Anaeromyxobacter diazotrophicus: one gene and its partners. The main gene of each other region encodes a partner of the protein of the gene in region 2 in a complex. Links are inferred from orthologs where the notes say so. Each region holds a gene or a part of one and is shown on either strand. Other genes may lie near its edges.

Evidence for each region.
Region 1: the proteins of accD (region 2) and accB are in contact, whole or in part, in a solved structure (PDB 8UXZ), measured with the Escherichia coli proteins. The link is inferred for Anaeromyxobacter diazotrophicus from one-to-one orthologs.
Region 3: the proteins of accD (region 2) and HWY08_RS09690 are in contact, whole or in part, in a solved structure (PDB 8UXZ), measured with the Escherichia coli proteins. The link is inferred for Anaeromyxobacter diazotrophicus from one-to-one orthologs.

What each region holds. Positions count from the first base shown.
Region 1 is NZ_BJTG01000001.1:415,869-425,351, forward strand. Bases 4,585-7,319 are described here. They hold accB (acetyl-CoA carboxylase biotin carboxyl carrier protein), read right to left. Parts: upstream 6,361-7,319; coding sequence 5,809-6,360; downstream 4,585-5,808. Other genes in these bases: accC (acetyl-CoA carboxylase biotin carboxylase subunit), read right to left, coding at 4,585-5,774; efp (elongation factor P), read right to left, coding at 6,385-6,957; HWY08_RS01875 (roadblock/LC7 domain-containing protein), read right to left, coding at 7,049-7,319. Also shown: HWY08_RS01845 (translocation/assembly module TamB domain-containing protein), read right to left, coding at 1-745; HWY08_RS01850 (ExeA family protein), read right to left, coding at 789-1,703; HWY08_RS01855 (tetratricopeptide repeat protein), read right to left, coding at 1,710-4,208; more of accC, read right to left, coding at 4,398-4,584; more of HWY08_RS01875, read right to left, coding at 7,320-7,408; HWY08_RS01880 (hypothetical protein), read right to left, coding at 7,522-8,193; HWY08_RS01885 (type IV pilus secretin PilQ), read right to left, coding at 8,190-9,483. UniProt on the Escherichia coli protein: This protein is a component of the acetyl coenzyme A carboxylase complex; first, biotin carboxylase catalyzes the carboxylation of the carrier protein and then the transcarboxylase transfers the carboxyl group to form malonyl-CoA.
Region 2 is NZ_BJTG01000006.1:208,748-218,457, reverse strand. Bases 1-2,962 are described here. They hold accD (acetyl-CoA carboxylase, carboxyltransferase subunit beta), read right to left. Parts: upstream 1,931-2,962; coding sequence 1,070-1,930; downstream 1-1,069. Other genes in these bases: HWY08_RS13915 (hypothetical protein), read left to right, coding at 2,904-2,962; HWY08_RS13920 (MBL fold metallo-hydrolase), read right to left, coding at 1,930-2,730; HWY08_RS13930 (bifunctional folylpolyglutamate synthase/dihydrofolate synthase), read right to left, coding at 1-1,033. Outside these bases: more of HWY08_RS13915, read left to right, coding at 2,963-3,056; purM (phosphoribosylformylglycinamidine cyclo-ligase), read left to right, coding at 3,096-4,130; purN (phosphoribosylglycinamide formyltransferase), read left to right, coding at 4,127-4,801; HWY08_RS13900 (phytoene desaturase family protein), read left to right, coding at 4,808-6,355; rpmB (50S ribosomal protein L28), read left to right, coding at 6,437-6,661; HWY08_RS13890 (N-acetylmuramic acid 6-phosphate etherase), read left to right, coding at 6,676-7,488; HWY08_RS13885 (DUF6178 family protein), read left to right, coding at 7,485-9,110; HWY08_RS13880 (cytochrome c biogenesis protein CcsA), read right to left, coding at 9,500-9,710.
Region 3 is NZ_BJTG01000004.1:242,027-251,530, reverse strand. The notes cover bases 2,819-5,574. They hold HWY08_RS09690 (acetyl-CoA carboxylase carboxyltransferase subunit alpha), read right to left. Parts: upstream 4,803-5,574; coding sequence 3,834-4,802; downstream 2,819-3,833. Other genes in these bases: miaA (tRNA (adenosine(37)-N6)-dimethylallyltransferase MiaA), read right to left, coding at 4,875-5,574; hisC (histidinol-phosphate transaminase), read right to left, coding at 2,819-3,794. Outside these bases: HWY08_RS09715 (30S ribosomal protein S1), read right to left, coding at 1-83; ispH (4-hydroxy-3-methylbut-2-enyl diphosphate reductase), read right to left, coding at 316-1,155; HWY08_RS09705 (DUF8685 domain-containing protein), read right to left, coding at 1,243-1,899; cmk ((d)CMP kinase), read right to left, coding at 1,912-2,619; more of hisC, read right to left, coding at 2,703-2,818; more of miaA, read right to left, coding at 5,575-5,792; hisS (histidine--tRNA ligase), read right to left, coding at 5,877-7,124; HWY08_RS09675 (hypothetical protein), read right to left, coding at 7,166-8,737; asd (archaetidylserine decarboxylase), read right to left, coding at 8,747-9,504. UniProt on the Escherichia coli protein: Component of the acetyl coenzyme A carboxylase (ACC) complex. First, biotin carboxylase catalyzes the carboxylation of biotin on its carrier protein (BCCP) and then the CO(2) group is transferred by the carboxyltransferase to acetyl-CoA to form malonyl-CoA.

The DNA of each region.
Region 1 (9,483 bases), on a different replicon or contig from region 2:
GGTCGAAGCGGGGCCGGCACAGGTCGTCCACCGCCCCGGCCAGCGCCACGCTGGCGCCGGGCAGCTCGGCGGTGGCGACGTGCAGCTCGAGGTGGGAGAGATCGAGCGCGAGCTGCGCCGCCGCGCGCGCCTCGGTCACCTCGACCCGGCGCCCGCCCGCCTCCACCCGCACGCCCGACGCGCTCACCTCCAGCTCGGCGCGCGGGACGCCTGGCCGCGCCAGGGCGGCCAGGCGGCTGCGGCGGGTGACCGGCCCGCTCCGGACGTCGAACCGCCCCGCCACCACCCGCGCGCCGCCGGGCCAGGTCAGGTCGAGCGCGCCCTCCTCGACCTCGAGCCGCTTCACCTCGACCTGGCGCAGCGCGGGCGGCGGGCAGACCGGCGCGCGCCCCGCCGGCGTGGGCGGCACGACCGCCACCAGCCGGGGCCGCGTCACCCGGACCTCGGCCAGCGAGAGCTTGCCGCCCAGGGCCTGCACCGGCGAGAGGCGCACCCGCACCGCCTCGGCCGTGAAGAGCGGCGCGGACTCCGGCCCGAGCGCGAGGTCGCGCGCGCTCACCGAGAGCGAGAACGGGTCGACCCGGCACCCGGCGGCCCGCACCCTCAGCCCGGTCACCTGGCCAGCGCGCGCCACCGCGAGCCGGCACAGCTCGTCGCCGGCCCAGCGCGTGCGCACCAGCAGCAGCCCCGCGCCCACCAGCGCGAGCACCGCCGAGACGAAGGCGAGCGCGACCTTCCTCTTCACGCCCGCGATCATGCCCGGAATGGGTCGGCGCGCAAACCGCGCGCTACTTGGAGAGCGACTCGAGGAAGCGGTCGATCTCGTCGAGGTCGATCCGCTCGCCACCCGGCGCGGCGGGGGCGTCCGGGGCGCCGGGGCCGGGCGCCGGCGGCACGAGCGCCAGGTCGCGCGCGAGGCGCTCCACGAGCGGCGCGTCCACGTCGCGCGCCTTGGCCAGGAAGCCCTCGAAGAGCGCGTTGTCGCAGAGCGTGTTGATGACGCGCGGCGTGCCGTGGCTGAACCGGTGCACCGCCGCGATCGCCTCGGGCGTGAAGGGCACGCGGGGGGCGCCGGCCAGGCGCAGCCGGTGGCGCACGTAGGCCTCGGTGGCCTCGGCGCTCAGCGGATCGAGGTGGTACCGGAGCGCCACCCGCTGCGCGAGCGGCGGGTCGAGCTTGAGGTTCTCCTCGATCTCCGGCAGCCCGAAGAAGACGAAGGAGAGCAGCTTCCGCTCCGGGATCTCGAGGTTCAGGAGCCCGCGGAACTCCTCCATGATCTCGCGCGTGGCGAGCATCTGGGCCTCGTCGATGAGGACGACCGCCTTCTTGCCCGCCTCGTGGATGCGGATGAGGCGCTGGTAGAGCTGCGACAGGAGCGGCAGCTTCTCCTCGGCCGGGTTCTCGACGCCGAGCTGCAGCGCGATGCGCCGCAGCAGCCACTGGGCGGTGATCCCCGAGTGCACGATGACGAGGAGCGCGGCCTCGTACTCGTCCTCCGGCAGGCTGTCGAGGAGCCGCCGGGCCAGCGTGGTCTTCCCCGCCCCGATGTCCCCCACCAGCAGCGCCAGCCCCTTCATCTGCGACACGGCGTGGGTGAGGCGCATGAGCGCCTGCGCGTGCTGGGCGGACGAGTAGTAGAAGCGCGAGACGGGCGCGTTCGAGAAGGGTTCCTGGGCCAGCTCGTAGTACTCGAGGTACGTCACGGTCACCTACACGTAGCCGATGTTCTTCTTGGGGCCGGGAGACGCGGCGGAGAGCCGGCTGGCGATCGCCTGCGCGTCGCGGTAGGCCGGATCCGCCTTGAGGACCTTCTGGATGAACTGGAGCGCGGCGGGGACGTCGCCGCTCGCCTCGTATGCGCCCGCCAGCTCGTAGTGGATGGCGCGCGCCACCTCCGGCGTCGCATGGTCGGAGCGGAGCGCGCGCTGGTACGCGTCGACGGCCGCGGCCGGCTCGCCCTTCTCCAGCAGGCAGACGCCCATCATGGTGAGGCAGTCGATCTCGTTCTTCCGGCCCTTGCCCGAGAGCGCCACCTGGAACTCGTGCAGCGCGTCGTCGAGGAGGCCCATCTCCTTGTAGGCGATGCCGAGATCGTAGTGGGTGTCGGCGTCCTCCTGCTTCACCGTCTGCGCGACGCCCTTCTTGAACTGATCGAAGACGTCCTCGACCGAGACCTGGAAGTCCTCCACCGGGGCGGACGGCTGCGTCCCCAGCTCATCGGCCAGCTCGCGCGCGATGTCGAAGCTCTCGTCGGCGGCGGGCGCCGGCGGGGGCGCCGCCGCCGGGCGCGCCGCGGGCGGCGGCGCCTTGGCGGGCGCGGACTTCCGCTCGAGCGCCGCGCTGCGCTCGAGGAGGCGGCGATCGCGCGGGTGGGCCGCGAGCAGCCGCTGCAGCGCCTCGCGCGCCTCGTCGAGCAGCTCCTGCTCGAGGAAGAAGTCGATCTCCTGCAGCTCCTCGTCGAGATCCTCCTGGCCACCGGCGGCCGGCTCGGTCCAGGCGGCGGGCACCGCGACCGGCGCCGGCGCGGGAGGCGCGGGGGGCGGTGCGGCGCGGACGGCGCTCGCCGGGGCCGCCCGCGCGGCGGGCGGCGGCGGGGCGATGATCCGCGCCGGAGCGGCGGGGGCGGTGGCGGGGCGGGCGGCGGGCGGGGCGGGCTTCGCGGCCGGCGCGGCGGCGCGGCGCGGCGGCGGCGCGGCGGCGGGCGCCGGCTCGTCGTCCAGCATCACCGCCTCGTCGTCGATCGAGATCGGCTCCTCGTCGTCGACCACCTCCTCGATCGCCTCGCCGGCCGCGGTGAGGGCGAGCGCGTCGGTCTCGCCGGACGCGCTGGGCGGCTCGACCTCGAGCACGAGGTCGTCGCCCTCCTCGAGCGAGGCCGCCTCCTCGGCGGCCCCGGCGCGCGCCGCCGTGAGCTGCGCCAGCGCCGGGTGGGAGGGCGCGAGCGCCCGCAGGCGCGCCACGGCCGCCTGGGCGCGGTCGGCCAGCCCGCGCGCCAGCGCCAGCTTCGCCACCCGCGCCGCCTCGTCCGCGGCCCCGGCGGAGTCGCCCCGGGCGGCGCGCACCTGCAGCGCCTTCTCGCGGGCGTCCAGGTGATCGGGGTCGATGGCGAACACCTTCTGCAGGTGCTCGAGCGCCTTCTCGTGCAGGCCGTACTTCAGGTAGACGTCGGTCTCCGTGAGGAGCTTCGGGATCGCCCGCGGCGGAGGCGGGTCCGCGGCGGGCGCGGCGCGGCCGCCGCCGCCGGCCGCGCGGCCCGGGGCGGGCGGCGCGGCCTGGGGGGACGGGCGGGAGGGAGCGGCCGCGGGGCGGCCCGCGCCCGCGCCGGCGGACTGGAGCGCCTCGGGGTCCTGCGGGGCGACCTCCAGCACGCGGCGCCAGGTGGCGCGCGCGTCGTCCGGCCGCCCCTTCTCGACCTGGAGGTGCGCCAGCTCCTTGTAGACCGACACGGTCTTCTGGATCTGGCCCAGGTCCTTGAACGCCTGGGCCAGCAGGCCGAGCGTCTCGAGGTCCTTCGGATCGGCCTTGAAGCAGAGCTGGAGCTTGGCGAGCGCCCGCTTCGTGTCGCCGCGCGCGAGGTGGAGGTGCGCCAGCTCGCGGGTCAGCGCCAGGTCGTCCGGCGCGAGGAACGCGATGCGCTCCGCGACCTTCACGTACTCGTCGGCGCGGTTGAGCCGCCGGAGCTGGTCGGCCGCGCGGCGGAGGTGCTCGAGCGCCAGCTTGGGCTGGTTCTGCTTCGCGTACAGCTCGCCGAGCTTCACCGCCGAGGCGAGGTTGTCGGGCTCGAGCTCGACCATCCGGCGCAGCACGTCGAGCAGCTTCGCCTGATCGCCGGCCTTCTCGGCGGTGGCGGCCACCACCTGCAGCTGGGCCATCGCGTCCGAGAGGATTCCGAGCTGCTGGTACAGCCCCGCCAGGCGCTCGTTGACCCGCACGTCGTCGGGCGCCAGCTTCAGCATCTGCTTGTAGACGGCGACCGCCTTGAGGAAGAACCCCTGCTCCCCGTAGGCGTCGGCCACCTTGCCGAAGGTCTCGGCGGCGGCCGGGTTGTCGCCCTTCTTCTGCTGGAGCTCCCCGACCTTGAGCAGGACGCGGACGTCCTTGGGGTCCTCCGCCAGGACCTTCTCGTAAGCCTTGATGGCCTTGTCGAACTGTCCCTTCTGGACGAGCTTCGTCGCCTCGGCGGTGACTTTGTTCTTGTCGACAGCCATCGCGGGCGGGGGGCGGTCTCGGTGTGGGTGCACCGCGCCCCGGCGGCGGCCGCAGGGGCGCGCGCCCGAGGCGCGGGGCGTACCAAAGCGTAGTGGAACCTGCCGGGGCGGTCAAGGCGCCCCCGGCCCAATCCCGCGGGTAGTTTCGCGCACTTACATCGTCGCCAACCCCTGCCGGGGGGCGTACGGTCAGGTGCTCGGCACCGGCTCGGCGGCGGCCGCCTTCCCCTCGGTCAGGATCTGCTCGACCAGCCGGGTGTCGTACTTGCCGGCGGCGAACCGCCGGTCCGCCAGGACCCGCCGCAGGAACGGGATGTTCGTCTTGATGCCCTCGACCACGTACTCGTCGAGCGCCCGCCGGGCGCGGGAGAGCGCCACGTCGCGGGAGTCGCCCCAGCAGATGAGCTTCGCCACCAGCGAGTCGTAGTACGGCTGCACGCGGTAGTGCTCGAACGCCATGGTGTCGACCCGCACGCCGTAGCCGCCCGGCTGGTGGTAGCCGGTGATGTTGCCCGGCGAGGGGGCGAAGGTGAGCGGGTCCTCGGCGTTGACCCGGCACTCGATGGCGTGGAACTTGGGGACGATCTTCTCCTGGACGAGCGGCATCTTCTCGCCCGCCGCGAGCCGGATCTGGAGGCGCACCAGGTCGAGCCCGTAGACCTGCTCGGTCACCGGGTGCTCCACCTGGATGCGGGTGTTCATCTCCATGAAGTAGTAGCGGCCCTTCTCGTCCATGAGGAACTCGATCGTGCCGACGTTGTTGTAGCCGATCGAGTTCATGGCCTTGAGCGCCACCTCGCCCATCTCGCGCCGCAGCTCCGGCGTGACGGCGGGGCTGGGCGACTCCTCGACGATCTTCTGGTGCCGCCGCTGCACCGAGCACTCGCGCTCGCCGAGGTGGACGATGTTCCCGTGCTCGTCGGCGGCGATCTGCAGCTCGATGTGCCGGGGCTCCTCGACGTAGCGCTCGAGGTACATCGAGCCGTCGCCGAAGGCGGCGAGGGCCTCGGTGGAGGCCTGCTCGAAGGTGCGGCGCACGTCGCCGCCCTCGCGCACGATCTTCATGCCGCGCCCGCCGCCGCCGGCGGCCGCCTTGAGGATGATGGGGTAGCCGATGTCGCGGGCGATGCCCTCGGCCTCCTCGCCGTTCTTGAGCACGCCCCGCGCGCCCGGCAGCAGCGGCAGCCCCGCCTGCTCGGCGAAGTTGCGCGCGGCCACCTTGTTGCCCATGAGCCGCAGCATCTCGGAGCGCGGGCCGATGAACTTGAGGCCCAGCTTCTCCACGATCTCCGCGAAGCCGGGGTTCTCGGAGAGGAACCCGTACCCGGGGTGGACGGCGTCGCAGCCGGTGACGTCGGCGGCCGCCATGAGGGCGCGGATGTTGAGGTAGCTGTCCTTCGAGGGCGGCGGGCCGACGCAGACCGCCTCGTCCGCGAACTGGACGTGGAGCGACTCGGCGTCGGCGGTCGAGTGCACCGCCACCGTCTTCACACCCAGCTCGCGGCAGGCGCGGATCACGCGCAGCGCGATCTCGCCGCGGTTGGCGATGAGGACCTTCTTGAACATGTCGCTCCAGGGGCGGCCAGGCCGCGCGAGAGGTCTAGGCCGGTTCCAGGCGGAAGAGCGGCTGGCCGAACTCGACCGGGGTGGCGTTCGCCACCAGGATCTCGGCCACCTTGCCCGGCGTCTCGGCCTCGATCTCGTTCATGAGCTTCATCGCCTCGACGATGCAGAGGACCTGGCCCTTCTTGACCACGGTCCCCACGTCGACGAACGGCGGCGAGTCGGGCGAGGGGGCGCGGTAGAAGGTGCCGACGAAGGGCGAGGTGACGATCGTGCCCGGCTTCGCGTCCGCCTTGGGGGCGGGCGCGGCGGCCGCCGCCGCGGGGGCAGCGGCGATCGGCGCCGGCATGGCCGGCACCGGCGCGGCCACGGGCGCGGCGTGCATCATCACGGTGGCGGGCGCGGCCTGGCCGCGCCGGATCACGAGCTGCTGCCCGTTGCGGTCCCACCGCAGCGAGCTCACGTCGGTGCCCTCGAGCACCTTCACCAGCGCCTTCACCTCGTCGAGGGTGAAGGGGCCGCTCGCCGCAGCGCCGCGGGCCTGCGGCTCCTTCGTGCGCTCCGCCTGCTCCAGACGTCTCGTCGCCATGAGGTGGCTCCTTCGCGTGACGGGCTAGCCCGCGACGCGGGTCAGGTACTCGCCGGTGCGGGTGTCGATGCGGAGCGTCTCGCCCTCGTTGATGAAGAGCGGCACGTTCACCTGGTAGCCGGTCTCGAGGGTGGCCGGCTTGGTGGCACCGGAGACGGTGTCACCCCGCACGCCCGGATCGCACTTCACCACCTTGAGGTCCATCGAGTTCGGCAACGTGACGCCGATGGCCTTCCCGTTGAAGAACATGATGTGGGTGGTGGTGTTGTCCTTGATGAAGTTCTTCGCGTCGCCCATCTGCTCCTCGGTGAGGAACGTCTGGTCGAACGTCTTGTTGTCCATGAAGTTGTAGTGGTCGCCTTCCTTGTAGAGGTACTGCATCTCCTTCTCCTCCACGTCGGGCTTGCCCACCACGTCGCCGGACTTGAACGTCCGGTCGATGGTCCGGCCGCTCAGGAGATTCTTGATGCGGGTCCGCACGAACGCCGAGCCCTTGCCCGGCTTCACGTGCTGGAACTCCACGATCTCCCACGGCTCCTTGTCGATCTCGATCTTGAGCCCGCGGCGGAACGCGGAGGTGTCGAGGGTGTCGGCCATGTCGCTGTGCTCCGTCCTTTCGAATAGCGCGAGGCGCGGCGGCGACGCGGAGGCGTCGCGGTCGCGCCGTCGAGGGGCGCCCTCGCGGGCGCTACAGTTCCGACCTCACCTTCGGGGCGGTGACCCTCAACAGATACCGCGCCTTGCCGTAGTTCCCCTCGGGGGTGAGGGCCACGACCATGAAGTAGTCGGGTGAGACCAGCCGGGCCACGGTCACCACCTGCCCGGTGTGCAGCGAGATCTCGTCCACCAGCCCGGCCCGCTGCGCCTCGGCCGCCTCGCGCGCGTTGCGGAACACGCTCGAGTACTCGACCAGCAGCGACTTGAGGTCGAGCTTGGCCGGGCCGGCCAGGTGCGTGTCGACCTCGATCCCGTCCACGCCCATGAGCGAGCAGGCGAGGGCGCCGTCGACGCCGTCACACACGGTCTGGAGGTGCTCGCGGAAGCTCATGGACGCTCCCCGCCCTGGGGCGCTGGTGGCCGGAAGCAGGCGGGAGGCCAGGCTCTTAGCCCGGCCTCCCACGGGTGGTCAAGCCCGGCGGCGACGCCGCGCCGCGTCGAGGGCTAGGGCAAGCAAGCACCTAGGACCGACGTCTGGCCCTGCTGTGGGCACGCAGGGCGAATAGAGACAATGCCGCTCGAATTCGTGCACGTGATGAGTGGACCGGGGGGGCCCACCGTGACGCTCACGGGGACCTGATACGGCGCCGTGTCGAACGGGCTGTCGTCGCCGTACCGGCCGTGCGCAGAGACCTCGACGAGGACGTCCGTCGGACCGGCCGGCAGCACGGCGGCCAAGGCGACGCCTGTAGCCGCCGGGATGAGCTGCACCTCGGCCACGGTCGTGCCGGACGCCGGCACCGTGACCGTCTGGCTCGCGAAGGCGGAGGGCAGCGTGAAGCCCGTCGCCTGGTACTTCATGTCGAACCGCTCGATGATGGCGTAGGCCGTGTTGGTGCGACCGCTCGGCACATCGGCGTTGTTGGGGCGCTCGTTGTCGATCTGGATCGGGTACTCGAGCGTGCCGCCCGTGGTCCCGAGGTTGACCCACAGCGCTCCGTTCGCGAGCACCGCGGTGCAGGTCGCCTGCAACGAGCAGGCGCCGGTGGTCGAGTCGGGGGTGGATGGGAAGCACATCGCGGTCATGGCGACGGACCCCCGGTTGTCCCGGCCGCAGCCGGCGACGCCGGCTGCGAGGCCGAGCGCGGCGAGCAAGGGGAGCGTTCTGCGGATCATGGCTGGCCTCCGGCGGCGCCCGTCGCGATCGCGGTCGTCGCCTGGCGGTTGAGGATGCGGGGGGTGATGAAGACGAGCAGCTCGGTGTTCTGGTCCGACTCGCTCTTCGTCCGGAAGAAGAACCCGAGGATGGGGATCTTCCCGAAGAAGGGCACCTCGGCCACGCTGCTCGCGGTCTGGCGGGTGTAGATGCCGCCGATGACGGTCGTCTCGCCGTCCTTCACCAGCGCCTCGGTCTCGGCCTCGCGCTTCGAGATGGAGGGCTGGCCGTTGGCGCCGGTGAGCTGCGGGTTGGGCGAGTTGTTGGTGACCTTGATCTTCATGAGCACCGAGCCGTCGGCCGAGATGTGCGGCGTGACCTTGAGCTCGAGCTTGGCCTCGATGAAGACCGTGTTCACGCCGGAGGCGGACACCTGCGAGAAGGGGATGGAGATGCCCTGCCCGATGGTGGCCTCCTTGTTGTCGACGGTGGAGACGCTGGGGGCGGAGATGGTCTTCACCACGCCCCGGTTCTCGAGCGCCGAGAGCCGCAGGTTCAGGTTGAACGCGCCGCCCGCCGAGCCGAACTGGAAGCCGAGGCCGCCGCCGGAGCCCTGGCCGATGGCGGCGGGCAGGTTGACGGCGTAGTTGGGGGTGCCCGCCGTACCGATGCTCGGACCGCCGCCGGCCGCCCCCGAGGCGCTGGCGATGTTCGGGAAGAAGAGGCCGGTCGGGTTGCCGGTGGCCGCGCTGGCGGTGGCGTTGCCGCCCCACTGCACGCCGATGGCCTGGTTGAAGTTGGACGAGGCCTCGACGATGCGGCTCTCGATCCGGACCTGCGGGATCTCGGTGTCGAGGTTGCGCACCAGCCCCTCGGCGCGGGCGAGCGCCTCCGGGATGTCCTTCACGATGAGGACGTTGGTGCGGTCGTCGGTGGTGACCGTGCCGCGGTCGGTGAGCACGTCCTTCACGCGGGCGGCCACGTCGCCCGAGCGGGCGAAGTTCACCGGGATGATGCGCACCTTGAGCGGGACCAGCGGCGCGCGCGCCTTCTGCGCCTCGGCGCGGGCGGTCTGCTCCTTCGCGATCTCCTCGATCTTGGCGATGCGGATGACGTTGCCCATCTCCTCCTTGTCGAGCCCCTTCGTCTTGAGGACCAGGTCGAGCGCCTGGTCCCAGGGCACGTTGCGGAGAGCGACCGTCACCTTGCCGGTGACGTCGTCGGCGACGACGATGTTCTTCTTGGAGACGTCGGCGATGAGCCGGAGGAGGTTGCGGATCTCGATGTCGTGGAAGTCGAGGGTGATGCGC
Region 2 (9,710 bases):
CCCGCGCGCGCGGGGAGCGCGGCGCGACGAGGTGGAGCGCTCGGACGGCGGGGGCGAGCGCGTGGAGGATGCGCGCGTGATCCTTGTCGGCCAGCACGCCGAAGACGAGCTCGACCGGGCGCCCGGGGTGGAGGACGGGCAGCGCCGCCGCGAGCGCCGCGGCGCCGTCCGGGTTGTGCGCGCCGTCGAGCAGCACGCCCCCCACCGTCTCGAGCCGCCCCGGCCAGCGGGCGGTGGCGAGGCCCCGCGCGATCGCCTCCTCGGGCACCGGGAGCCCCGCCCCGTCGAGGAGTCGCAGCGCCGCGGCGGCCAGGGCCGCGTTCGCCTGCTGGTGCGGCCCGGCCAGCGCCAGCGGACCGGGGTAGCCGGCCGCCGCCACCGCGAGCGGCGCGCCGCGCCGCGCCGCCTCGGCGCGCAGCGCCGCCAGCGCCTCGGGCGGCTGGTCGTGCGCGACCACCGCCGGGACGCCCGCCTTGAAGATGCCGCCCTTCTCGCGCGCGATGGCGTCGAGCGTCTCGCCGAGGAGCGCGGTGTGGTCGAGCCCGATCCGGCTCACGGCGCAGGCGAGCGGGCGGACGGCGTTGGTGGCGTCGAAGCGCCCCCCGAGGCCCACCTCCAGCACCGCCGCCCCGAGGCCCTGCTCGGCGAAGTGGAGGAGCGCCAGCGCGGTCGCGAACTCGAAGTAGGTGAGCCGCTCGCCCTCGCCGCCCGCCTCGTGCCACGGGCAGGCCCGGCGCACCTCGCCCACGAGCCGCGCCAGCGCCGCGTCGTCCACCGGCGCGCCGTCCACCGCGATCCGCTCGTTGAAGCGGACGAGGTGGGGCGAGGTGTAGAGGCCGGTGCGGTGGCCGGCCGCCTGGAGCGCCGCCGCCGCCATGGCGCAGGTGGAGCCCTTCCCGTTCGTGCCGGCCACGTGCAGGACGCGCAGGGCGCGGTCCGGGCGGCCGAGCGCGTCGAGGGCGCGCTCCATCCGCTCGAGGCCGAGGCGGATGGCCAGCGGCTGGAGCGAGGCGAGGTAGCGGTGCGGATCCATCTCGGTCGAGGGCTGCGCCCCCGCCCCTGCGTCAGGTCACGCCAGGAGCCCGAGCAGCTGCCCGAGGCGGGCGCGCATCTCGGGGCGCTTCACGATCGCGTCGATCATGCCGTGGTCGAGCAGGAACTCGGAGCGCTGGAAGCCCGGGGGAAGCTTCTCGCGGATGGTCTGCTCGATCACGCGCGGCCCGGCGAAGCCGATGAGGGCCTTGGGCTCGGCCAGGATCACGTCCCCCAGCCAGGCGAAGCTGGCCGCCACCCCGCCGGTGGTGGGGTGGAGCATGACCGAGACGTAGGGCTTGTGGATCGACCGGAAGCGGTTCAGCGCGGCCGAGGTCTTCGCCATCTGCATGAGCGAGAAGATGCCCTCCTGCATGCGGGCGCCGCCGGTCGAGCTGAAGACCACCGCCGGCAGCTTGCGCTCGTAGGCGCGGTCGAAGACGCGCGTGACCTTCTCGCCCACGACCGAGCCCATGGAGCCGCCCATGAACTCGAAGGCGAAGCTCCCCACCGACACCTCGCGCCCCTCGATGGTGCCCACGCCCGAGATGAAGGCGTCCTTCATCCCGGTGTTCTTGGCGGTGCTCTTGAGGCGGTCCTTGTACTTCTTGGCGTCGACGAAGCCGAGCGGGTCCTGGGGCGTCAGATCGCGGTCGAGCTCCTGGAAGCTGCCCGGGTCGAAGATCATCTCCAGGCGCCGCAGCACCGGCAGCGGATCGTGGTGGCCGCAGAGCGGGCAGGTGTTCCAGTGCCGCTCCCAGTCCTGCGTGTAGACCACCTCGGCGCAGCCGTCGCAGCGCCGCCAGACCGCCTCGCCCTTGCCGGCGGGCTGGGGGCCCTCCTGCGGCGCGCCGTCGCCGGAGCGGGAGAGCTTCTTCGTCTTCGAGAACCAGGCCATTAGGAGACTCCTCGGCTCGGGACGCGCCGCCCCGATGTCCACTCCAGCTGCTGCCCGCGGGCGAGCACGCGAACGCCCGGCAGCCCGAGCGCCGAGAGTTCCCGTCGCAGCTCCGCCGCGAAGGCGGGTTTCAGGTGATACAGGAAGACGGGCCGTCCGTCGCGGTCGAGCTTCTCGAGCTCACCCGCCAGCGTGGCCGGGGTGAGGTGCCCCGAGGCATCGGCCAGCGCCTGCAGGCGCGAGGGGAAGCTCGTCTCCACCAGGATCGCGCGCACGCGGTCGGCGGCGTTCACGAGCTTCCAGAAGGCGTCGGTGGGGCCGGTGTCTCCCGAGACGGCGATCGCGTCGCGCCCGTCGGAGATCACGAACCCCACCGAGTCGACCGGGTGGTGGACCGGGACCGGATCCACCGTGTAGCCGCCGGCCCGGAAGCGGCGGCGCGGGTGGAACGGGACCACCTTCACGAACGGCCTGCGCCGGTCGGGGATGCGGGTGAAGTCGGGCCAGAGCCGGTCGTTGAAGAGGCTGTCCGCCAGCGTCTTCGCGCAGGCGGTCGAGGCGTGGACCACGAGCGGCCGGGCGCGGCGGCCCAGGAGCAGGTCGGCCAGGAGCGGCACGTCCTTCACGTGGTCGAGGTGGCTGTGGGTGAGCACCACGCGCTCGACCCGCGCCAGCTCGTCCAGCGTGAGCGACGAGGTGAGCGCCCCGGCGTCGATGGCGACGGTGCCGTCGAGGAGGAAGCAGGTGGTGCGGTGGCGGCCCAGCTCGCCGCCGGAGCACCCCAGGACGCGCAGCCTCACGGAAGCTCCCCAGGCTGGGCCTGGCGGCGAGGGCGGGCGAGCTGGCGCATGCGCTGGGGCGAACGCTTATCGAATGGGCGCGAGGGGTGTCAAACGGCGCCACACCCATCCCGGGTCGAGAAAACTCCCGCCCGGGTTCGGGCTCTGGTACCTTGCCGCGCGCGGAAGGGTTCATGCGACTCGTCACCTACCTCTTCGCGGCCGCGCTCCTGTGGGCGGTCGCCACCTCCGGTCCCGCCACCCCCACCCGCGCCGCCGACTCGCCGGCCCGGCCCGAGCAGGCCGCGGCGCCGCCGCCGGCGCGGATCGCCGCCTATCCCAGATGAGCTTGCGCGGCCCTCGACAGTTACGGTAAGGCGGGCGCCATGGCGCTCACCTACCGCGACGCGGGCGTGGACATCGACGAGGGCGATCGCCTCGTCGAGCTCATCAAGCCGCTCGCCCGCCCCACCCTCCGCAAGGAGGTGCTGGCCGGCATCGGCGGCTTCGGCGGGCTCTTCGCCCTCGACCTCGCGCGGTGGAAGGAGCCGGTGCTCGTCTCCGGCACCGACGGCGTCGGCACCAAGCTCAAAGTGGCGTTCGCCGCCGGCCGGCACGCCACCATCGGCATCGACCTCGTCGCGATGTGCGTGAACGACGTGGCCGTCGTCGGCGCCGAGCCGCTCTTCTTCCTCGACTACTTCGCCACCGGCAAGCTCGCCGCGGAGCAGGCGGCCGAGGTGGTGAAGGGCATCGCCGAGGGGTGCCGCCAAGCCGGGTGCGCGCTCATCGGCGGCGAGACCGCCGAGCTGCCCGGGTTCTACGCCGGGGGCGAGTACGACCTGGCCGGCTTCGCCGTCGGCTGCGTGGAGCGCTCGCGCATCCTCGACGGGCGGGCGGTGGCGCCGGGCGACGCGGTGCTGGGCATCGCCTCCTCCGGGCTCCACTCGAACGGCTACTCGCTGGCGCGGAAGGCCCTCCTCGAGCGCCACCCCCTCGACTGGACCCCCGCGGAGCTCGGCGGGCGCACCGTGGCCGACGCGCTGCTCGAGCCCACCCGCATCTACGCCAAGGACGTGCTGGCGCTGCTCGAGGCGGTGCCGGTCAAGTCGCTCGCCCACATCACCGGCGGCGGCCTCCCCGGCAACGTGCCGCGCAACCTGCCCGACGGCACGAAGGCCGTGCTCGACGCGCGGCGGTGGCCCAGGCCGCCCATCTTCGACCTCGTGCAGCGCGAGGGCGAGGTGCCGTGGGACGACATGCTCCTCACCTTCAACATGGGCCTCGGCCTGGTGGCGGTGCTGGCGCCGGCGGACGTCCCGGCGGCGCAGGCGCTCCTCGCCGGCCGCGGCCTGGCCAGCTGGCCGGTGGGCGGGATCGAGCGCGGGGTGGGCGAAGCGACCTGCGAGGTCGCGCGGTGATCCGCCTCGCGGTGCTCGCGTCGGGCGGCGGCACGAACCTGCAGGCGCTCCTCGACGCCTGCGCCGCAGGCCGGATCGACGCGCGGGTGGCGGTGGTGCTGTCGAACGTCTCCGGCGCCGGCGCGCTGGCGCGCGCGGAGCGGGCCGGGGTCGCGACCGAGGTGCTCCCGTCGAAGGGCGCCGCCGACCGCGCCGCCTACGACGCGGCGGTGGTGGAGCGGCTCGCCCGGCACGCGCCCGACCTCGTCTGCCTGGCCGGCTTCATGCGGCTGCTCACCCCGACCTTCCTGCGCGCCTTCGGGCCGTCGCCCGCGTCGCGCGGCTGCCCGCGCGTCATGAACGTCCACCCCGGGCTCCTGCCCAGCTTCCCGGGGCTCCACGCCCAGCGCCAGGCCCTCGCCTACGGGGCGCGCTTCGCCGGCTGCACCGTCCACTTCGTCGACGAGGGCACCGACACCGGGCCCATCATCGCGCAGGCGGTGGTGCCGGTGCTGGACGGCGACGGCGAGGAGGCGCTCGCCGCGCGCATCCTGGCCGAGGAGCACCGCCTCTACCCCAAGGCGGTCGGGTGGTTCGCGGCCGGGCGGCTCTCGCTCGAGGGCCGCCGCGTGCGCGTCGACGGCGCGCGCGGCCCCGAGCTCGGCGCGCTGCGCGCCCCCTGGGACGAGTGAGGGAGCATGGCGAAGACCTTCAAGCCGCCCGCCACCCAGCGCATCTACGACGCCTGCGTGGTCGGCTCGCAGCTCGGCGGCGTGGTGGCGGGCGCGCTCCTGGCCCGGCGCGGCTACCGGGTGCTCCACGTCGACCACGACGGGGTGGGCGCCGCCTACGACGACGGCGGGTACCTGCTGCCGTACGCGCCGGCGCTCTTCCCCTCCCCGCGGCTCCTGCCCGCCGCCGAGCTGGCGCTGTCCGAGCTCGGGCTCACCACCGACATGGTGCGCTCGCTCGAGCCGTGCGCGCCGGACCTGCAGCTGCTCCTGCCCCGGCACCGGGTGGACCTGGGCCACGACCCGGCCCGGCGCCAGCAGGAGCTCCGGCGCGAGTGGCCGGCGGACGCCGCGCGCCTGGAGGAGGCCTTCGCCGAGCTGGGCCGCCTCTTCGACGCGGCCTCGCCGTTCATGAAGGCGATGCCGCCCTTGCCCCCGACCGGCTTCGGCGAGCGGCGCGCGGTCTCGAAGGCGATCAAGTTCGCCGCCTCCTCCCCCGGCGCGCCGCGGCGCCACGTGGACGAGGCGAGCGCGTTCGAGGGGCTCGAGGGCCACCCCCTGACCGGCGCCCTCGCCATCGCGCAGCGCTTCCTCGGCTACCTCGACGGGCCGGCCCCGCCGCTGGCGGTGGCGCGGCTCCTGGGCGGCGTGCTGCGCGGCAGCTACCGGCTCGCCGGCGGCCACCACGGCCTGCGCGAGACCATCCGGCGCAAGATCGCCGAGTCGCGGGGCGAGATCCTGGGCGGGGACGAGGAGGCGGCGCTCGCGGAGCGGCTGGAGGTGGACGGCGGGCGGGTGGCGGCGGTGCGGCTGGCCGGCTCGCCCAACGCCTGGGTGGCGCGCGTGTTCATCGCCGCCACCGACGCGCCCGCGCTGCGGCGCATGCTCCCGCCGGAGGAGGAGGACGGGAAGTTCGCGCGCCTGCTGCAGGGCATCCGCCCGGTGCGGCAGCTGCTCGCCTTGAACCTGGTCGTGAAGGCCGCCGCCCTGCCGCCGGCGCTCGGCGACAGCGTGCTCGCGCTGCGCGACGCGGCCGGGGCGGACGCCCTGGAGAACGCGGTCTTCCTGCAGGTCAACCCGGCCCGCCGCGACAAGGGCAAGGGCGCGAGCGAGCTCGTGCCGGACGAGCGGGTGGTGTGCGCCGCCGGGTTCGTCCCCGCCGACGCGAAGGAGCACGGCGCGGAGGAGCTGGCGGCGCGCGGGCGGCAGCTCCGGGAGGCGGTGGCGGACGCCATCCCCTTCTTCGAGCGGCACCTCGTCCGCGAGTCCCTGCCGGCGCTCGCCTCCCCGCGCGAGCGGCGGGGCTCGCGCCTGCTCCCCCACCCCCTCTACGCGGTCGAGCTCGAGCAGGCGCTCGGCGTCACCGGGCTGCCCTGCGCCTCGCCCTACAAGAACCTGGTCTTCGCCGGACGCGAGGTGGTCCCCGGGCTGGGCCTCGAGGGAGAGTTCCACGCCGGGCTGCAGGCGGCCGCCGCCGCCCAGGAGCTGCTCGGCAAGAAGGACCTGCTCCGCTGAAACCGGGGCCTCGGGCGCACGAGGCCCTTGCTTTTTCGCCCGGAGTAGCTCATATCTGCGCGCTTTCTAGGGGTTTACGACATGGCACGCCGCTGCGAAATGTGTGGGAAGGGGCCGCTCGTCGGCAACAACGTCTCCCACGCCAACAACAAGACGAAGACGCGCTCCCTCCCGAACCTCCGCTCGGTGCACGCGGTGGTGGACGGGTCGGTGCAGCGCATCCGCGTGTGCACCCGCTGCCTCAAGGCGGGCCGCGTCACCAAGGCGGCGCACGGCGCCTCCCGGCGGGCGGGCGCCAGCGCCTGAGCGCCCGGTCTCGGATGGCCGGGCTCCCGCCCACCGAGCGACTCCACCCCAGGTCCAGGCTGCTCGACACGCTCCCCCCGCGGGGCGCGCTCCGGCTGCTGCACGAGGGCGACCTCGCCGCGGCGCGCGCCGTGGGCCGCGCCCTGCCCGCGCTGGCGCGCCTCGCGGAAGCGGCGGCGCGCGCGCTCGAGGGCGGCGGGCGGCTCCTCTACGCCGGCGCCGGCACCTCCGGGCGGCTCGCGGCGGCCGACGCGGCCGAGTGTCCCCCCACCTTCGGCGTGCCGCGCTCCCGCGTGGTGGCGCTCGTCGCGGGCGGGGCGGCGGCGCTCCGCCGCTCCGTGGAAGGCGCCGAGGACGACGCGCCGGCCGGGCGCGCGGCCGTCCGGCGCGCGCGCGTGGGGGCGGCCGACCTCGTCGTGGGCGTGAGCGCCTCCGGCACCACCCCGTACGTGCTCGCCGCGCTCGACGAGGCGCGGCGCCGCGGCGCGGCGGTGGCGCTCCTCACCTGCAACCCGGCGGCGCGGCCCCGCGGCGCCGCCCGGGCCGTCCTCGCCACCGGCCCGGAGCTCGTGGCGGGTTCGACCCGGATGGCCGCCGGCGCGGCCACCAAGATGGCGCTGGCGCTCCTCTCGACCGGCGCCATGCTCCGGCTGGGCCGGGTGCGGGCGGGGCGCATGATCGACGTCGCACCGGCGAGCGCCAAGCTGCGCCGGCGGGCGGTGCGGACGGTGGCGGAGCTGGGCCGGGTGGGCGAGCGGCGGGCGCGGGCGGCGCTGGCGCGCTGGGGGTGGAGCGTGCGGGCCGCGCTCGAGGAGCTGGACCGATGACGAAGCGCGAAGAGAAGCCCATCGACCCCGCGGCGCTGGCCGAGGTGCGCGCGGCGCTGTCGCGCGCCACCGGCAAGCGCCGGCTCGACCTCATCCTCGACCAGCCCGACCCCGCGGCGGTGGTCCGCGCCCTGCCGGCCGACGACCTCTACCTCACCATCCGCGAGGTGGGCCTCGCCGACGCGGTCGAGCTGGTGCAGCTCGCCAGCGCAGACCAGTTTCGCGCCTTCCTCGACCTCGCCGCCTGGCAGGGGGACCACGTCGCGCCGCGCCGCGCCCTCCCCTGGCTGCGCGCGGCGCGCGCGGGGTCCACCGACAGCCCGCGCGCCGCGGCCCGCTGGAAGGCGAAGCTGGCCCGGCTCGACGTCGAGCTGGTGGACCTCGTGCTGCGCGACGCGCTCCGCATCCACGACCTCGACGCCGACCCCGACCCGCACCTCCAGAGCGACCGCTTCCTGCGGACCCCGGAGAACCGCTTCATCGTCGAGTTCGACGCCGACGGCGCCGAGTACATGGCGGTCCGCGGGATCGTGGACGACCTCTACGCCGACGATCCGTTCAAGGCGACCCGCCTCCTCGCGTCGCTCCGCTCCGAGCTGCCGAGCGAGCTGGAGGAGACGGCGCTGCGCTGGCGCACCGGACGGCTCTCCGACCTCGGCTACCCGTCGCCGGAGGAGGCGCTGTCGTGGTTCGCGAAGCCCGCGGCGCGGCCCGCGCCGCCCGCCGGCACGCCGGGGCGGCCGGCCGGCTTCTTCCTGGAGCGGCTCGGGCGGGGCTCGCTGCTCGCGCGCGCCGCGGCCCGCCTCGCGCCGGAGGAGCGCGCCCACCTGGAGCTCGAGCTCGTCACCGCCGCCAACGCGGTGCTGGTGGCCGACGCCGTCGACCCGGGCGACCTCGACGAGGTGCGGGCGGCGGTCGAGGCGGCGCGCGCGCTGGTCGAGCTGGGGCTGGAGGCGGTCGCCGGCGCGGACGAGGCGCGCGCCGCCGAGGCGCTCGCCACCACCGCCGTGAAGGCGCTCTTCCAGCGCGGCTTCGGGCGGCTCCTCGAGCTGCGCTGGCGCGCCGAGCGCCTCCTCGCCTCGGGCCGGGCGGGGACGCGGGCGACGCCGCTCCTCGACCCGCCCCTGGGCGAGCTCCTCTCCGCCCTCTCCGCGCGCCGGCCGCGCTACTTCCCCGGCCTGGAGCTGCCGCGGGAGGCGTGGGGCACGCTGGCGGCGGGGGCCTTCGAGCCGCGCCCGTTCCTCGCCTCGGCCGAGGTGGCGCGCACCGCCGAGGCGCTCGGGCTGGCCGAGGGCCTGGCGGCGCTCGGCGAGGACCTCGGCCTGCGCCCGCCGGCGGGCGCGGCCGGACCGCTCGCGCCCCGGCTCGCCTCGCTCTACCTGACGGCGCTCGCCAACGAGCGGCTCGGCCGCGCGTTCGCGCCGGTCCCCATCCCCGCCGCCGAGCTGGCCGCCGCCGCGCGCGCGCTGGCGCCGCTCGACGACCCGCGCCTGGCGCGGGCGGGCGAGGCGGGGCAGCTCCTGGCGGCGCTGGCGCGCGCCCGCGACGAGGAGCTGGCGCCGCTCCGCGACGGCGCGGCCGTCCGCCCCGAGCACGTGGCGGCGCTCCTCGTCGCGCCCTGAGCCACCGCCAGGGCGTCGGTGCGCTCACGTGCCGCGCGCCCTCTCGGCGCCGACCGACTCGCGCCGCGGCGCGCCCGCGCGCGCGGAGGAGCCATTGCGGAGCGCCGCCCCAGGTCACACGCTCGCCGGAACGCGCCGAGGGAGCCGTGGCGCGGTGAGGACTGCTCGAAGATCCGCGGCGCGCAGCGGCGCGGAGCAAGGTTCCGCAACCGCGTCGTGGGAACCGCGGTGCGCGTTCCGGCCGAGGGAGCAGTCTGGCACGGCGCGGAGCACGGGCGACGACGCGTGCGCGGGCGCGGGGCGGCGGGGGACGAGCCCCCGCCCTACGGAGCTGGTGACACGGTGGACACGCCCGCCCCCGCCGCGTGGCGAGGGCGGGTGCCCCCGGCTCAGGGCGTGAGCGCCGCCTCGACCGGCTCGGGGTGGCGGCGGTGCGCCAGCCAGCCCCAGCCGAGGAAGGCCGCCTCGGCCAGCGCCACCACGACCATCCAGAGCACGATGGGCGAGTTGCCGAAGCCGTAGGCGTGCAGGCCGGTGCCGAGCACGTAGTTCACGCCCAGGTAGGTCATGAGGATGGTCTGGAAGGCGACGATGCTCACC
Region 3 (9,504 bases), on a different replicon or contig from region 2:
CCGCTCGTCTTCTCACTCTGAGCGAACAGCGTCGCGAAGTCCTCGGTCTCGATCTCGGGCGTACGGGTGGTCTGAGTCTCCATTCGGTTCGGGCTCTATCTCTCGCGCGGGCTGGCGGGGCGCCGAGGGTGAGGAGGCGCCGCCGGAAGTCTGCTTCGTTTGACCCCTGGTCTGAGGCGCGCCGGTCCGTCCGGGGAGCGAGGCGGTGGCGCTCGTAAGCCGGGCACACCCCAGCCTACAAAAAGAAGGGGGGAACCTACCCGGCCGCCCCTGCGCCGTCAAGGCGCACCAGGCCGGGGGACGGGCGGCGCCCCGCTAGGCGGGCAGGCTCCTCAGGCGAGCCGCCACGCCCTCGACCACCCAGTCCGGCGTCGAGGCGCCGGCGGAGAGCCCGACCACCTTGCAGCCCTCGAACCAGCCGGGCTGCAGCTCCTCCTCGGTCTCGACGTGCCAGGTGCGCGGCTGGATCTGCCGGCAGAGCTCGGCCAGGTGGCGGGTGTTGGCGCTGTTCTTCCCGCCCACCACCACCACCGCGTCCACCTCGGAGGCGAGCTGGCGCGCGTCGGCCTGGCGCTCGTCGGTGTCGTTGCAGATCGTGTTCACCGCCCGCACCTCGCGGTGCCGCAACGCGAGCGCGCCCACCACCCGCTCGAACTCCGCGCCGATGCAGGTGGTCTGGGCCAGCACCGCCACCCGCTTGGCGTCGATCTCCGGGATGGGGCCGCCGGGCTTCACCACCGTGCACGGCCCCTCGGCGTAGGACAGGACGCCCTTCACCTCGGCGTGGGCGGCGTCGCCGACGACGACGACGTGGTAGCCCTCGCCGGAGAGGCGGCGGGCCATCGCCTGCGGGTACTTCACGTACGGGCAGGTCCCGTCCACCACCGAGAGCCCGCGCTCCTTGGCCGCCTGCAGCTCCGAGCGGATCGCGCCGTGGGTCCGCACCACCACCGTCGTCCCGCGCTCCACCTCGGCCACGGCCTGGACGGTGCCGACGCCCTGCGCGCGCATCCGCTCGACGGCCTGCGGGTTGTGGATGATGGGGCCGAGCGTGACGACCGGGTTGCTGGCGGCGCCCGCCACCTCCATCACCCGGTCCACCGTGCGGCGGACGCCCCAGCAGAACCCGGCGGTCTTCGCGATGCGGACTTCCATGCCCACCCCGTCCTTCCCTGCTCTCGGTCCGCCTGCTTTATGGCCGCGGGGGCGCGCCCGCGCAACGCCGCGGGCGGGCCGCTCGGCTCACGCCTTCTCGCCGACGAACCGGTCGCGCTCGTCGCGGAAGAGCACGTTGAAGGTGGTGAGCGAGCCGTAGCACTTCGTCACGTAGGACTGGAGATCGACCTTCTCGGCGTCGGTGAGCTTGTCGTGCGCGTTGATCTTCTGCTCCAGCACCCGGAGCCGGTCGCGCACCATGACCACCTTGTGGAACAGCTGGTCGAGCGGGATCTCCTTGGCCTGCAGGGCCGGGTCGCGCGGCTTCAGCAGCGCGGTGCCGCCCTCCCACTTGGGCGAGAGCTGCACCTGCGCCTGCTCCTCGCGCAGCACGTCGCGGATGGCCTGGGCGAACTCCTCGCGCGTCATGTGGAGGATCTCCTCGGGGATGTCGTGGTCCAGCGCGGCCCCACCCGGTCCTTGCCCGGGGGCGAGAGGCTCGGCGTGGTGCACGCGCGGTGGCGCCGCGGCGTGGCGGCGGGTCGGGGGCGGCGGGGGCCTGGCCGGCAGCGCCTCGTCCCGCGCCAGGTAGCGCTCGCAGCGGGGCGCCGAGCCAGGGAAGTCGCCGGTGCGGACGCGCAGGCGGCAGGGGCCGATCGGCCCGCGCTCGTCCTCCAGGATGGGGCGCCACAGCCGGCAGCTCCCGCACTCCTTCGGTCCGTAGGCGCGCTCCAGCCCGTCCATCCGCGGCGCATCCTAGCCGGGCTGGGCCCGCGCGGCCAGCCGGGCCCGGACCTCGTCCGCCAGCGCCTCCACTACCCCGTCGAGCGGCAGCCCGCTCGTGTCCACGAGCAGCGCGTCGTCCGCCGGACGCAGGGGCGCCACCGCCCGCTCGCTGTCGTCGCGGTCGCGCTTCTGCTGGTCCGCGAGCACCTGCGCGAGCGTGCTCGGCTGGCCCTTCGCCACCAGCTCGTCGTGGCGGCGGCGCGCCCGCACCTCGGGCGTCGCGGTGAGGAAGAACTTCACGTCGGCGTCGGGGAAGACCACCGTCCCGATGTCGCGGCCCTCGAGCACGGCCCCGCGGTGGCCGGCGGCGGTGGCGAGCCGCTGCTGCAGGCCGAGGAGCGCGGCGCGCACCACCGGCCGGGCGGAGACGGCGCTCGCGCCGAGCGAGATGGGGGCGGTCCGGATCTCCGCCGAGACGTCCTCGCCATCGAGCAGCACGCACTGGCCGCCCCCGGGCGCGGGCTCGAAGCGGATGGCCAACCCCGGCAGGAGGTCACCGAGGCGGGCGTCGTCGTCGAACGCGACCCCGGCGCGGGTCGCCGCCAGCGCCACCGCGCGGTAGATGGCGCCGGTGTCCACCATGGCGAACCCGAGCCGCCCCGCCAGCCGGCGGGCGGCGGTGCTCTTGCCGGCGCCGGCCGGCCCGTCGATGGCGACGATGAAAGGACGTCTGGAGATGGGGGGGCCTGCTGCCCCCCCATGCCCCCCGCTCGCTCCGGCAGAGCCTCCTCCGGCTCCGCCTCCGCTCGCCGTTCGCTTCGTCATGCGCGGAGGAGCTTCTTCAGCGCGCCGAGCAGCTTCTCGTTCTCCGCGCGCAGGCCGAGGGTGATCCGCTGGCCGGTGGGCATCCCGTAGCCGCCCATGGGCCGCACCACCACGCCCTCGCGCAGGAGCGCCTCGAAGAGCGCGCCGCCGGGGCGGCCGGGGAAGTCGGCCAGCACGAAGTTCGTCTGCGACGGCCACACGGTCGCGCCGAGCGCGCGCAGGCCGGCGGAGAGGAAGGGCCGCTCGCTCGCCACCAGCGCGCGGCTGCGGGCCAGGTGCTCCTCGTCCTCGAGCGCCGCCACGCCCGCCGCCTGCGCCGGCAGGCTGGTGTTGAACGGGGCGCGCACGCGGTCGAGGAAGGCCACCACCTCCGGGCTCGCCACCAGGTAGCCGAGGCGCAGCCCGGCCAGCCCGTAGATCTTGGAGAAGGTGCGCGAGACGGCGAGCTGCGGGAAGCGGCGGCGCAGCGCCAGCGCGTCGGGGAAGTCCTTCGCGTCGACGAACTCGACGTACGCCTCGTCCAGCACCACCAGCACGTCGCGCGGGACGGCCTCCAGGAACGCGCGCAGCTCCGCCTCGGAGAAGTAGGTGCCGTTGGGGTTGTCGGGGTTGGCGAGGAAGACGACACGGGTCCGGCGCGAGAGCCGCTCGGCCAGCGCGCGCAGGTCGTACCGGCGCTCGCGCATGGGGGCCTCGACGCAGCGCCGCCCGTGGGCCTGGCTGGCGAGCCGGTACACCACGAAGCTCCCCTCGGCCGTGAGCGTCTCCTCGCCCTCGGCCACGAAGGTGCGGACCACGAGCTCGAGCAGCTCGTTGGAGCCGTTCCCGACCGCGAGCTCCTCGGGGGTGACGCCGAGCTTCCTCGCCAGCGCGCCGCGCAGCGCGAAGGCGGAGCCGTCCGGATAGAGGTGCACCTTGGCGCACGCCTCGCGCGCCGCCGCGACCGCGCGGGGTGAGGGGCCGAGCGCGTTCTCGTTCGAGGCGAGCTTCGCGACGTTCGAGACGCCGTACTCCCGCTCGACCTCCTCGATGGGCTTGCCGGGGACGTAGGGCTGCAGCGCGGCGACGTACGGCGGGACCGGGAGCATGCCGATCTATATACCTCTCCCCCCGCCCCGAGCGGTACCTCAGGCCTCGCTGGTGAAGACGCCCATGGCGCGGAACTTCCGGTAGCGATCCTCGACCAGGCCCTCGGGCGAGAGCTGCTTCAGCTCGGCCAGGTGGCGGCGCAGCGCGTCCTGCACGAAGCCGGCGGTCTCGGCGGGATCGCGGTGGGCGCCGCCCGCCGACTCCTTCACGATCTCGTCGATGATGCCGAACTCCTTGAGGTCGCGCGCGGTGAGCCGGAGCGCCTCGGCGCTCTTCTGTGCCTTGGTGGCGTCGCGGTAGAGGATCGAGCTGCAGCTCTCCGGGGAGATGACGTTGTACCAGGCGTACTGGAGCATCAGGATGCGGTTCGTGACGCCGATGCCGATGGCGCCGCCGGAGGCACCCTCGCCGATGACGACCGAGATGCTCGGCACCGAGAGGCTCGACATGACCTCGAGGTTCACCGCGATCGCCTCGGCCTGGCCGCGCTCCTCGGCACCGATGCCGGGGTAGGCGCCGGGCGTGTCGATGAAGCACAGCACCGGCCGCCGGAAGCGCTCCGCCAGGTCGAAGAGCCGCCGCGCCTTGCGGTAGCCCTCGGGCCGGACCATCCCGAAGTTGCGGTGCAGGTTCTCCTTGGTGTTGCGCCCCTTCTGCTGGCCCAGCACCACCACCGGCTCGCCGTCGAAGCGCGCGAACCCGCCGACGATGGCGTGGTCGGCGGCGAAGCGGCGGTCGCCCTCCACCTCGAAGAAGTCGGTGAACAGCGCGCCGAGGTAGTCGAGGAAGTAGGGCCGGTTCGGGTGGCGGGCGAGCTGGACCGTCTGCCAGCGGGTGAGGTCGCTGAAGATCTCGGCCTGCAGCTTCTTCGCCTTCTTCTCGAGCTTGACGATCTCCTCGGTGAAGTCGACGGCGGCGCCACCGGAGAGCTGCTTCAGCTCGGCGATCTTGGACTCGAGGGCGATGAGCGGCCGCTCGAAGTCGATGACGTAGGCGGGTCGTGCCATGGGTGCGGGCGCTTATAGCACGCTCCCTCGCGCCCGGCATGCGCCCCAGGCGTTCGCGCCCGGCGCGGCGCGTCAGGGCGCTGCCGCGGCGCGCCATGCCGCGAGCCCGGCGGCGAGCGCGTCCGGGTCGACGGGTGGTGCGAGCCACTCCACCTCGCGCTCGCCGCGGAGCCAGACCACCTGCCGCCGCGCGTAGCGCCGGTGGGCCACCTGGACCCGCCGCGTCGCCTCGCCCGGCTCGAGCCGGCCCGCCAGCACCTCGGCCGCCTCGGCGTAGCCGAGGGGGAGCTTGGCCGGGAGCCGTCCGCCATGGCGCGCGAGGAGCGCGGCGGTCTCGGCGAGCAGCCCGCGCGAGAACAGGAGGGGCACCCGGGCGTCGATGCGGGCGTGGAGCTCGGCGCGGGGCGGATCGAGCGCCAGGAGCCGGTACCGGTAACGCGCCGCGGCGAAGGCGTGGCCGGCGAACACCTCCGTCTGCGTCCGCCCCCCGGCCGCGATCTCGAGGGCGCGCACCACGCGGACGAGGTCGTTGGGGCCGATCCGGGCCGCGGCCGCCGGGTCGACCTCCGCCAGCCGCCGGTGCAGCGCCGGCCGGCCCTCGCGCGCCGCCTCCTCCTCCAGCCGCGCCCGCAGCGCCGGGTCGCGCCCGGGCGCCTCGGCCACCCCGCGCAGGAGCGCCCGCAGGTAGAGGCCGGTCCCGCCCGCCACGATGGGGAGCCGCCCGCGCGCGGCGATGCCGGCGATGGCCTCGTCCGCGAGCGCCGCCCAGCGCGCGGCGTCCATCCCCTCCCCCGGCTCGGCCACGTCGAGCAGGTGGTGCGGAACGGCGGCGCGCTCCTCGGGGGTGGGCTTGGCGGTGCCCGCGTCGAGCCCCCGGTACACCTGCTGCGAGTCCGCGCTCACGATCTCGCCGCCCAGCCGGCGCGCGAGCGCCACCGCGAGCGCGGTCTTGCCCGAGGCGGTCGGGCCGGCGATGCAGAGGACGGAGATCACGGCGCGCCCCCCCGCGGGCGGGCCCCCGCCCCGCGGCGCTCCGGTTCCGGTAGGGCGGGGGCTCGTCCCCCGCCGCGGAGGTCACCGCGAGGCAAGCCGGCTCGCCAGCTCCGCCAGGGCGACGGGGGTCTCCTCGCGGGTGTCGAGGTCCTTCAGCTTCGCCTGCCCGCTCGCGACCTCGTTCCCGCCCAGCACGACCGCGTAGCGCGCCCGCACCCGCTCCGCCTGCTTGAACTGCCGCGCCAGCTTTCCGCCTCGCGGGTCGAGCTCGCACGGCACGCCCGCCTTGCGCAGCCGGGCCGCCCACACCGGCGCCTCGCGCGCGCCGGCCTCGTCGGCCGCCACGAAGAACACCTGCGGGCGCGCCTCGGGGATGGGGCGCCCGATCGCCTCCAGGATGAGCGCGAGCCGCTCCTGCCCGAGCGCGTAGCCGATGCCGGGCGTCGGCTGCCCGCCGAGCGTCTCGACGAGCCCGTCGTAGCGGCCGCCGCCGGCCACCGCCGACTGGGAGCCGAGCGCGTCGCTCGAGAACTCGTAGGCGGTGCGGACGTAGTAGTCGAGCCCGCGCACGAGGCGCGGGTCGAGCCGGTACTCCACCCCCAGGGCGTCGAGACCGCTCCGGACCGCCGCGAAGTGGTCGCGGCAGCCGTCGCACAGCCGGTCGAGGAGCCGCGGCGCCTGCGCCAGCACCGGCTGGCAGCTCTCCACCTTGCAGTCGAGGACGCGCAGGGGGTTGCGCTCGATGCGCTCGTTGCAGTCGGCGCAGAGCTGGCCCTTGCGCTCGGTGAGCCACGCCTTGAGGTCGGCCAGGTAGGCGGGGCGGCACTGCCCGTCGCCCACGGTGTTGAGCTTGAGCTCGGCCTTCACGCCCAGGCGGCCGAGGTAGTCGTGGAGCATGGCGATCTGCTCCACGTCGATGCCGGGCTCCGCCACCCCGAAGCACTCGCAGTCGATCTGGTGGAACTGGCGGTAGCGGCCCTTCTGCGGGCGCTCGCGCCGGAACATCGGGCCCATCAGGAACCACTTCTGGACGCCGTCGACGTGGCAGCCGTGCTCGATGTAGGCGCGGACGAGCCCGGCGGTCGCCTCGGGGCGCAGGGCCAGGCGCTCCTCGCCCTTGTCCTCGAAGACGTACATCTCCTTCTTCACGATGTCGGTGGCCTCGCCCACCCCGCGGGCGAAGAGCGCCGCCGGCTCGACCGCCGGGGTGCGCACCTCGCGGTAGCCGTAGAGCGCGAACACCTCCCGCGCGACGCGCTCCATCTCCTGCCAGCGGCCGACGACGCCCGGCAAGAGGTCGTTCATGCCCTTCACGCCCGAGATCTTCATGGGCGCGGGATCTAGAGGAAAGGGTCGGGCCGGTCAAACGCTCAGCGCGGCCGCCGCGGGCGCCACAGCGTGAACGGGCCGGCCCGCGCCACCGGCTCGGCGTGCCGGACGAGCTCCGCCCCGCCGCGCCCGCGCGGCGCGCCGCTCACCAGGAAGGCGTCGTAGGCGGCGCCCATCGCCGCCCAGTCGAGCTCCTCCGGCCGCCACTCGTACGGATGCGGCGCCTGCATGCCGGGGCGGTAGCGGACCGGGATCGAGGGCAGCCCGGCGAAGCTGAAGCCGACGTCGCCCCCGGCGAGCACCTGCTCGTAGCAGGCGAAGTGGAGGAGCGGCCAGAGCCGCACCGGCCCGGCGGCGCCGAGGTCGAAGGGCAGCCCCAGCACGCGCCCGCCCAGCGGCAGCGCGCGCGCGAGGGCGCCGAAGTCGCCCACCTGCCGCTGGAAGGCGCGGATCTGGAGCGCCGCGTCGCCGGCCAGGAGGAGCCCCGCCGCCGCCGCGCCCCCGGCCAGCCACCGGCGGCGGCCGCTGGGGGGCCGCGCCAGGAGGAGGGGCAGCGCCAGCGCCGCGAAGACGAGGTGGCGCGGGCCGACGTACCACTGCCCCGAGATCTCGATCGGCGCGAGGAGGTAGGCGAGCGCGAGCGCCGCGGCGAGGAGGTCACAGCGGTGCGCGAGGAGCCAGCGGCGCGGCCTGCCCGGCGCGGCGCCCGCCTCCCCCCGCGGGGCCGGGAGCGGGGCCGGCCCCCAGGAGGACGCCAGCGCGGCCAGGAACAGCGCCCCGGCCGCCGCCCCGAGGAGCTGGTCGGACCGGTCGGTGAAGGACCCGAAGAGCCGCTCCGGGGCGGCGCCCAGCACGGTCCGCCACGGCTCCCAGACGGCGCCGAGCCGCGCGAGGCCGCCGTAGGTGCGGTGCCGCGCCGTGTGCTCCTCGACGCTCGCCGCGCCGGCCGCGAAGCGCGGCCCGAACCAGGCGGCGAAGAGCGCCAGCGAGGGGACGAAGGCGGCGCCGCGGGCGGCGAGCCAGCGCGGGCCGCGGGCGTGGGCGGCGAGGAGCACGAGCGCGCCGAGCCCGAGCAGCAGGTACGCCTGCGCGTGGCAGAGGAAGACGAGCGCGGCGGCGAGCGCGACCGCCAGGCTCCGCGCCGCCCCGGTCCGCTCCGCCGCGAGGTGCCGCTCGACCAGGCCGAGCGCGAGGAGGAAGAGCGGCAGCGACAGCAGGAAGGTGGCGAAGCCGAGGAAGAGGTTCGTGCTCCACACGAGCGGGAGCGCGAACGCGGCCCAGCGCGCGTCGCGCCCGAAGCTCCGCAGCAGGTAGGCGGCGGCGAGCGGAAGGCCGGCCGCGTAGGCGGAGAGGAGCACGCGGCTGGCGAGCTCCACCGGGAGCGCGCGGGTGAGCAGCCACATCGCGCCGTAGTACCCCCAGTACGGCGTGACGCCGCCGTCGAGGAGGTAGTAGCGCCCGAACGGGCTCGCCGGGTCGCCGGCGCGGGCGATCACCGCGGCCAGGCCGAGGTGCTGCGGGAGGTCGAGCAGCGGCAGGAAGCGCCCGGCCCAGAACGGCAGCGCCGCGCCGGCGAGCAGGAGGACCGCGGCGGCGCGCTCGCCCCTCGTCACGCCGGCCCGCTAGGCGGAGGCCGCGGGGCCGCCGATCGCCTCGCCGACCCGCACCCGCGTCCCCTCCGCGAGCCCCGGGCGCAGCGCGGCGCGGCCGCGCTCGAGCAGGAGGATCACCGTCGAGCCCATCTCGAAGGCGCCCAGCTCCTGGCCCTTCTCGACCGGCATGGGGGTCGGGTACTCGCGCGCGACCGGGGTGGCGCGCGGCAGGTTCGAGACCGGGATGGTGGGGTCGTAGAAGGCGCGGATGCGGCCCACGATGGTGGCGCCGACCGCGATCACCGCGCAGGCGCCGAGGGGGGTCTCGAGCGAGGTGACGAGCCGCTCGTTCACCGTGAAGAGCCCCGGCACCCCGCGCACCGAGGCGGGGTTCACCGGCCAGAGCCGGCCCGGCACGTAGCGGTAGCCGGTGACCGCGCCCCCCAGCGGGAAGTGGATGCGGTGGTAGTCGCGCGGGGAGAGGTAGATCGTCGCGAAGGGCCCGCCGCGGAAGCGGGCGGCGAGCGCGGGGTCGGCGAGCAGCGCCTCCAGGGTGTAGTCGAGCCCCTTGGCCTGGACGAGGCGGCCGCCCTCGGCGAGCCCCGCCTGCGAGACCACGCCGTCCACCGGCGAGACGAGCACCTCGTCGCCGGGGGCGACGGGGCGCGCCCCCGCCCGGAGCGGCCGGGCGAAGAACTCGCCGAAGGTGCGGAAGGTCTCGAGCTCCCCGCACTCCGACAGGTCGATCCCGTAGCGGGCCGCGAAGGCGCGCATGGCGGCGAGCCGCA